DNA from 2 places in the Streptomyces sp. NBC_00223 genome. Region 2 is predicted to be linked to the other one. Evidence: riboswitches for the same ligand, from Rfam matches in the RefSeq annotation. Region 2 holds a riboswitch; the other holds the start of a gene.
What was found. A riboswitch is a leader RNA that binds a small molecule or an ion and turns the genes downstream of it on or off. The one in region 2 is predicted to bind glycine.

Region 1 (4,408 bases), 1.3 Mb from region 2:
GGTGCGGTGGGCCGCCTGCGCGAGCAACGCGTAGAACTGCGGTACCTGCAACGACGGTTCGCCGATCTGCAACGGCCCCGCGGGCAGCACTTCCAGCCCGACGGCGATCCGTCTCAGATCCGGCCAGGGAATGCCGACGCCGCCGCCGGCCGCGTGCGGATTGAGCCACAGCCCGGAGCGGTCCGGGTAGAGGGTGAGCGCGATGTCCCGCCCGGAGACCACCTCGTGGTCCCGGGTCCAGCCGCTCGCGGCCAGTTCGCGCGGCGAGGTGAAGCAGGGCGCGTACCCGTGGCCGCCGACCTCCATCGTGCCGTACTGCGCGTCGGGCGACCCGGACGCGCCCTGCCACAGCAGCATCCACACCTCGCCCTCGGCGAGGGAGGCGAGCAGGTTCTCGTATGCGTCGAACCGGCCGGGCGCCACCTGGAGCAGCATCTGCTCCACCTGGCCGGCCGGCGCCGCACCGCCTTGCGCGCCCGCGATCACGTGGGACCGCCCCTTTCCCCTCGTCGGTATTCGCACGACATCAAATCAGGTCGAGTGTTCCCGATGGAACGTCGACCGACTCAAGCGGCATCGCCTATACACCGCGTATACGACCGGTATACGCAACCGGCCCGAATCGCCCGATCCCTGTCCGCGGCCGGAAATACGGCCCCGCCCGTCCCGTACGAAACGTCAACCCCGTGCGGGGCATTCAGTCCCGCGCGAAGCGATCAGTCCCGCACCGCGCATTCAGTCGCGTGCGAAAAACGGCTGCACGGTCTCCAGCATCCAGTCGCCCACCGGGTCCTGTGCCACGTCGAGCAGGATCAGATGGACCGGCCAGGCCGTCGGCACCTCGCCCAGCGCCCGGCCGAGCGCGTCCATCGCGGCCGTCCGGTCCTCCTCCTGCCAGCGGTCAAGCTCCACGCCGACGAAGAGCGCGGGCGGCTGCTCCTCGACCGCGGCCAGCGCGCGCCGCGCGGTCAGCACGACCGGGGTGACCGCGAACTCGCCCGCCGCTGCGGCCAGGAAGTCCACCGGTTCGGTGTCGGGCTCGGGCTCCCACAGCAGCACCCTGGCGCCGATGGCCGGCTGGTCCGCGCCGCGCCCGGTCCGGCACAGGTCGGCGACCGCGGCCGGCGGCAGCGGCACCCCGACGGCGCCGCCCGGGTTGACCGCGATACCGATCCCCGTCGGCAGCCCGCGGGCGAACTCGTGGACCGGCGCGACCGTGCACGCCATCCCGTCGGCGGCCCGCCGGAACTGCTGCTCGGAGCTGAAGACGGGCACATAGGGAGCACCGTCCAGCTCGACGGTCGGCAGGTCGAAGCCGGGTCCGTCCGCCGGGCCGCCGTTCGGCAGCGGCACCCACACCCGGGAGCGGCCGAGCACCTCGATCAGCCGGGGCGTGGCCGCCGGGTTGCCGAGGCTCGCGGTGAGCACTTCCTCCAGCTCATTGGCCGGCCAGATGTACGGTGCCGGATTCTCCATGTCCACCCTTGTCCGCCCGTGTGCCGCCGTGCCCGGCGCCGTCCTGCTGCCGGGCAAACCCTAGCGGCTGGCGGCCCCGTACCGGTGGGTCACCGGGGGTGACGCTCCCCGCCGGGCCGGACGTCGTGCAATGATGAGCGGCACAACATGCATACCGGCCGTTGGAGGCCGCGCGGGAGAGCCCCGATCCCGGTCACCCGGGGGCGGGCGCCGAAGGAGCAAGTCCTCCCTTGAATCTCTCAGGCACAGATACCGCGCGGACGAGGCAGATCTGAAAAGCGGAGGAGCCGCAAGCTCCTTCCACCCAAGGTGCAAACCGTGCCCTCGCCGGGTTCACGGTGAACCTCTCAGGTTCCGATGACAGATGGGGAGGCCGGGGTCACCACCCTGACCTCGTGCCCGTCGTCCGTTCCGACCTGGGAGCCCGTAACCGATGAGCGATTCCCGCCGTACCGCCCTCGACGCGCTGCACCGCGCGCTGGGCGCGACCATGACCGACTTCGCGGGCTGGGACATGCCGCTGCGCTACGCGAGCGAGCGCGAGGAGCACCTGGCCGTACGCACCCGGGCCGGTCTCTTCGACCTCTCGCACATGGGCGAGATCACCGTGACCGGCCCGCAGGCCGGCGAGGCGCTGGACTACGCGCTGGTCGGCCATCTGTCCGCGCTGGCGGTGGGCCGGGCCCGCTACACGATGATCTGCGGGCCCGACGGCGGCATCCTGGACGATCTGATCGTCTACCGGCTCGCCGACCAGGAGTTCATGATCGTCGCGAACGCCTCCAACGCGCAGACCGTGCTGGACGCGGTCACCGCGCGCGCGGCGGAGTTCGACGCGGCCGTGCGCGACGACCGGGACGCGTACGCGCTGCTGGCGATCCAGGGCCCGGAGTCCTCGGGCATCCTCGGCTCGCTGACCGACGCCGACCTGGCCGGCCTCAAGTACTACGCCGGGCTGCCGGGCACGGTCGCCGGGGTGAGCGCGCTGATCGCCCGTACCGGATACACCGGCGAGGACGGCTTCGAGCTGTTCGTGGCGCCGGGCGACGCCGAGCGGGTGTGGCAGGCGCTCACCGAGGCGGGCGCGGCGGCCGGGCTCGTCCCGTGCGGGCTGTCCTGCCGGGACACCCTGCGGCTGGAGGCCGGGATGCCGCTGTACGGGCATGAGCTGACCGCCGCGGTGACGCCTTTCGACGCCGGGCTCGGCCGGGTGGTGAAGTTCGACAAGGCGGGGGACTTCGTGGGGCGCGAGGCGCTGGAGGCCGCCGCGGCCAAGGCCGCCGCGCACCCGCCGCGCAAGCTGGTCGGGCTGGTCGCCGAGGGCCGCCGGGTGCCGCGGGCTGGCTACCCGGTCACCGCCGCCTCGGGCGAGGTCGTGGGCGAGGTCACCTCGGGGGCGCCCTCCCCCACGCTGGGCGTACCGATCGCGATGGCCTACGTGGACGCGGAGCACGCGGCGCCGGGCACCGCGGGGGTGGCGGTCGACATCCGGGGAGCGCGCGAGGCGTACTCCGTGGTGGCGCTGCCGTTCTACAAGCGCGAGCGCTGAGCCCGCGCTCCCGCGTACGCCGCGGCGCGCACGTCCCGCCGGTCCCTTCCGTCTCCGTCACCGCCGCCTCACCTCTGTCCTCGGCGTTCCGCGCTCTTTCGCGGCGCGCGCGAGCACACCTCACCATCCAGGAGAATTCCGTCATGAGCATCAACCCTGAGCAGCTGCGCTACAGCAAGGAGCACGAGTGGCTCTCCGCCCCCGAGGAGGGGGCCGCCACCGTGGGCATCACCTCGCACGCCGCCGACGCGCTCGGCGACGTCGTCTTCGTCCAGCTCCCCGAGGTCGGGGCGACGGTCACCGCGGGTGAGACCTGTGGCGAGCTGGAGTCCACCAAGTCCGTCAGCGACCTGTACTCGCCGGTCTCCGGTGAGGTCACCGAGATCAACCAGGATGTCGTGGACAACCCGGCTCTGGTCAACTCCGCGCCTTTCGAGGGCGGTTGGCTGTTCAAGGTGAAGCTGTCCGACGAAGCGGCGGAGCTGCTGTCCGCCGCCGAGTACGACGCCTTCATCGAGGGCTGATCCCCGGCGGGCCGCGTCCGCGTCCGTCGCGGGCCGGGTCCGCGCGCCACCCCCAGATCTCGTTCCCGACCAGGAAGATCACATGTCGCTCCTGAACCAGTCCCTGCACGAGTTCGACCCCGACGTCGCCGCCGCCGTCGACGCCGAGCTGCACCGCCAGCAGTCCACCCTTGAGATGATCGCCTCGGAGAACTTCGCTCCGGTGGCGGTGCTCGAGGCGCAGGGCTCGGTGCTGACCAACAAGTACGCCGAGGGCTACCCCGGCCGCCGCTACTACGGCGGCTGCGAGCACGTCGACGTGATCGAGCAGCTGGCCATCGACCGGGTCAAGGCGCTGTTCGGCGCCGAGGCCGCGAACGTGCAGCCGCACTCGGGCGCGCAGGCGAACGCGGCCGCGATGTTCGCCCTGATCAAGCCCGGCGACACCATCCTGGGCCTGGATCTGGCGCACGGCGGTCATCTGACCCACGGTATGAAGATCAACTTCTCCGGCAAGCTGTACGACGTCGCCGCCTACCACGTCGACGCGCAGACCGGCCTGGTCGACATGGCCGAGGTCGAGCGGCTGGCCAAGGAGCACCGCCCGCAGCTGATCGTGGCCGGCTGGTCGGCGTACCCGAGGCAGCTGGACTTCGCCGAGTTCCGGCGGATCGCCGACGAGGTCGGCGCCTATCTGATGGTCGACATGGCCCACTTCGCGGGCCTGGTCGCGGCCGGGCTGCACCCCTCGCCCGTGCCGTTCGCCGACGTGGTCACCACCACGACCCACAAGACCCTCGGCGGCCCGCGCGGCGGCGTGATCCTCTCCAGGGCCGAGCTGGCCAAGAAGATCAACTCCGCGGTCTTCCCCGGTCAGCAG
Region 2 (4,408 bases):
AGGTTCAGGTGCGAGACGTCCGCGCCGAACCGGCCGGGCCGCGCGAGGCCGACCAGCGCGTTGAGGTTGGCGCCGTCCACGTAGACCTGGCCGCCCGCTTCGTGCACGGCCGCGCAGATGTCGGTGATGTTGTCCTCGAACACGCCGTGCGTGGAGGGGTAGGTGACCATCAGGACGGCCAGGTCGTCGCGGTGCCGGTCGATCTTGGCGTGCAGGTCGTCGACGTCCACGTCGCCGTCCTCGCGGGTCTTGACCACCACGACCTTCATGCCCGCCATGACGGCGCTGGCCGCGTTGGTGCCGTGCGCGGAGGACGGGATCAGGCAGACCGTACGGCCGGTGTCGCCGTTGGCCCGGTGGTAGGCGCGGACCGCCAGCAGCCCGGCCAGCTCGCCCTGGGAGCCGGCGTTGGGCTGGAGGCTGACCTTGTCGTAGCCGGTCAGCTCGGCGAGCTGGTCCTCCAGGCCGTGGATCAGGGCCAGATAGCCCTCGGCCTGCTCGGCGGGCGCGAAGGGGTGCAGCGCGCCGAACTCGGGCCAGGTCACCGGCTCCATCTCGGTGGTCGCGTTGAGCTTCATCGTGCAGGAGCCGAGCGGGATCATGCCGCGGTCCAGCGCGTAGTCGCGGTCGGCGAGCCGCCGCAGGTAGCGCAGCATCGCGGTCTCGCTGCGGTGCTGGTGGAAGACCGGGTGGGTCAGATACGGCTCGGTGCGCAGCAGGGCGGCGGGCAGCGCGTCCTCGGTGGCCGCGTCCAGCGCGTCGATGTCCGCCCGCGCGCCGAAGGCGGCGAGCACGGCGGTCAGCTGCTCCCGGCCGGTGGTCTCGTCGCAGGCGATGCCCACGTGGTCGGCGTCGGTCAGCCGCAGGTTGACGCCCGCCTCGCGGGCGGCTGCCACGACCTCGGCGGCGCGGCCGGGCACCCGGGCGGTCAGCGTGTCGAAGAACTCCCCGTGCGTGATCTCCACCCCGGCCGCGCGCAGCCCGGCGGCCAGCACCGCGGCGTAGCGGTGGGTGCGGCGGGCGATGCCCGCGAGCCCGTCGGGGCCGTGGTAGACCGCGTACATCCCCGCCATCACGGCGAGCAGGACCTGCGCGGTGCAGATGTTGCTGGTGGCCTTCTCCCGGCGGATGTGCTGCTCACGGGTCTGCAGGGCCAGCCGGTACGCCTTGTCGCCGTCGGCGTCGACCGAGACGCCGACCAGCCGCCCGGGCAGATTGCGGGCGTAGGAGTCGCGTACGGCCATGTATCCGGCGTGCGGGCCGCCGAAGCCCATCGGCACGCCGAACCGCTGGGTGGTGCCGACCGCGATGTCCGCGCCCAGGGCGCCGGGCGAGGTGAGCAGGGTGAGCGCCAGCAGGTCGGCGGCCACGGTGACGACCGCGCCGAGTTCGTGCGCCCGCTCGACGACCGGCCGCAGGTCCCGTACGGCCCCGGAGGCGCCCGGGTACTGGAGCAGCACGCCGAAGATCCCGCGCTCGGCGACCTCGGCGGGGATGCCGTCGCTGAGATCGGCGACGACGACCTCGACACCGGTCGGCTCGGCGCGGGTGCCGATGACGGCGAGGGTCTGCGGGAAGATGTCGGCGTCGACCAGGAAGACGCCGTCCTTGACCTTGCCGACGCGGCGGGACAGCGCCATCGCCTCGGCGGCCGCGGTGCTCTCGTCCAGCAGGGAGGCGCCGGAGGTGGGCAGCCCGGTGAGGTCGGCGACGACGGTCTGGAAGTTGAGCAGCGCCTCCAGGCGGCCCTGGGAGATCTCCGGCTGGTACGGGGTGTAGGCCGTGTACCAGGCCGGGTTCTCCATCACGTTGCGCAGGATGACCGGCGGGGTGAAGGTGCCGTGGTAGCCGAGGCCGATCATCGGGGCCAGCACCTGGTTGCGGTCGGCCAGCGCGCGCAGCTCGGCGAGCACGTCGGCCTCGGTGCGGGCGGCGGGCAGCCGCAGCGCCTCGGCGCTCCTGATGGTGTCGGGCACGGCCGCGTCGGTCAGCTCGTCGAGGGAGCCGTAGCCGACCTGGGCGAGCATCTTCGCCCGCGCCTCGGCGTCGGGGCCGATGTGGCGGCGGGCGAAGGGCACGCCGGCTTCGAGCTCGGCGAGGGAAATGCGGCGATCAGTCATCTGCGGAGGCCTCCTGGTCTGACGACCTTCGGGGGTGCCGCGGCGCGGGCACCCTTACGGCCTCCCCCTCTGTCATCAGAACCTGAGAGCTTCACCGCCCCCGGCGGGGAGCGGCTTTCACCGTCGGTGAGGACACGTCCCGGTCGCGGCGCTTCCGGGGCAGGCCCTGCTTTCCAGAGTGACCTCACCCGTGCGGTACGGATGCCTGAGAGATTCCGGGGAGGGATTGCTCCTTCGGCGCCTCCCTCAACGCCTCTCACGGCGCGTTCTCGGAGGACTCTCCCGCATGGGGTCGACAGCCGCTTCCCAGCTTACCAGCGCGCCTGTCGCGCGTTCCCGGCGCGCCGGTTCGGGTCGACACCGCCCCTGATGTGCCTTTTGGTGGTAAGCAGCAGCTGTTGTCGTTGGTTGGAGGGACCGTGCAGACCGACATCGATCCGCGCAGCCTGATCGGCCGCCGGGCCCTGGACCGTGACGGTACGAGGATCGGCACGGTGGACGAGGTGTACCTGGACGACGCGACCGGCGCCCCCGAGTGGGCGGCGGTGCGCACGGGGCTGTTCACCCGGGACGCGTTCGTACCGCTGGAGCCGAGCGAACTGGTGGGCGACGAGCTGCGGGTGCCGTACGAGAAGGCGCTGATCAGGGACGCGCCGGACTTCGGGGTGGGGCGGCATCTGTCGCCCGAGCAGGAGTTGCAGCTCTACCACCACTACGGCATGGACGTGCCCAGGTCGGACGCCGAGTCGCTGCCGCCGTCGGGCAGGGACTTCGGCGAGCTGGCGGGCGGGGACTGACCGCCGCTCGCCGGGACCGATGGGCCGCCCTCCGGTTCCGCCGGAGCCGTGCCCGAGCCCCCGGCCGCAGGTCCGGCGGCTTCGGGGCCCTCCGCCGGGGCCATGAGCGGCAGCGGATCGCTGTGCGCCAGCGCGGGGTCGTCCGTCGCGAAGGTGCGGACGCGACCGGGCACGGTGTCGGTGGGCACCTCGAAGCGGACCGTGACCCGCCCCACCCCGCTGCCCTGGACCCACCCGGCGCCGTACTCCGTATGGGTGATGTCCTGGCCGGGGAGCCAGCGCCCGGCCCGCTCGGCCCGCTCGGAGACCGGGGGCGGGCTGACCGGCAGTTCCTCGGGCCGCTCGGCGCCCTCCCCGGGCTCTCCCGCGCTCTGGGCGAAAAGGTCCTCCTGGGTGAAGTCCGCGAGCCCGGCGACGCCGACCCCGAGCAGCCGTACGCCGCCGGTCGTGTCGACGGACTCGGCGAGCCTGCGGGCGGTCTCGCGGACCACGGCGGGGTCGTCGGTGGGGGCCCGCAGCGTCTCGGAGCGGGTGAGGGTCGAGAAGTCGTATCTGCGCACCTTGACCACCACGGTCCGCCCGGAGCGGCCGGCCCCGCGCAGCCGCTGCGCGCAGCGCTCGGCGAGCCGGTCGATCTCGTAGCGGACATGGGCGCGGTCGGTGAGGTCGCTGTCGAAGGTGTCCTCGACGGAGATGGACTTCACGTCCCGGTCGGCGACCACCGGCCGGTTGTCGAGGCCGGCCGCCATCGCGTACAGGGAGGCGCCGTGGGCCTTGCCCAGCAGCCGGACCAGCTCGGGCTCCCCCGCCTGCGCGATCTCGGCGACGGTGGCGATACCGGCCCTGCGCAGATGGTCGGCGGTCGCCGGGCCGACACCCCACAGGGCGCGGACCGGCAGCGGGTCGAGTAAAGCGCGCTCGGTGCCGGGCTCGATCACCACCAGGCCGTCGGGCTTGGCCTTCTCCGAGGCGAGTTTGGCCAGCAGCTTGGAGGCCGCGAGGCCGACGGAGGCGGTGAGCCCGGTGGCGGCCCTGATGTCGGCGCGCAGCCGCTCGGCGACGGCGGGCGGGTCGGCGCCGCGCCCGCCGGCCTCCAGGTCGACGAACGCCTCGTCCACGCTCAGCGGCTCCACCAGCGGCGACAGCCGGCCGAGCAGACCCATCACGATCTCGCTGACCTGCCGGTAGATGCCGAAGCGCGGGATCAGATAGGCGGCGTTGGGGCTGAGCCTGCGGGCATGGGCCATGGCCATCGCGGAGTGGACGCCGTGCACGCGTGCCTCATAGGACGCGGTCGACACGACGCCGCGGGGCCCGAGGCCGCCGACCACCACCGGCTTGCCCCGCAGGCTCGGCTTGGACGCCTGCTCGACCGCGGCGAAGAACGCGTCCATGTCCAGATGCAGGATCGTCGGCGTACTTCTCACACCATCGATCGTGCCGCACGGCACCGACAATCACCGTACACGTGTACGGAGTGGCGACCTGGAG

Region 1: another riboswitch for glycine. It lies ahead of gcvT (glycine cleavage system aminomethyltransferase GcvT); the one in region 2 lies ahead of gcvP (aminomethyl-transferring glycine dehydrogenase).

The regions. Positions count from the first base shown of each region.
Region 1 is NZ_CP108109.1:6,155,867-6,160,274, reverse strand. Features, by position in the region: gene OHA30_RS26360 (enhanced serine sensitivity protein SseB C-terminal domain-containing protein) at 1-486, opposite strand, end outside; gene OHA30_RS26355 (enhanced serine sensitivity protein SseB) at 736-1,476, opposite strand; glycine riboswitch at 1,640-1,741, shown strand; glycine riboswitch at 1,743-1,847, shown strand; gene gcvT (glycine cleavage system aminomethyltransferase GcvT) at 1,910-3,025, shown strand; gene gcvH (glycine cleavage system protein GcvH) at 3,169-3,549, shown strand; gene glyA (serine hydroxymethyltransferase) at 3,632-4,408, shown strand, end outside.
Region 2 is NZ_CP108109.1:7,479,634-7,484,041, reverse strand. Features, by position in the region: gene gcvP (aminomethyl-transferring glycine dehydrogenase) at 1-2,120, opposite strand, end outside; glycine riboswitch at 2,304-2,415, opposite strand; gene OHA30_RS31855 (PRC-barrel domain-containing protein) at 2,540-2,917, shown strand; gene OHA30_RS31850 (DNA polymerase IV) at 2,833-4,344, opposite strand.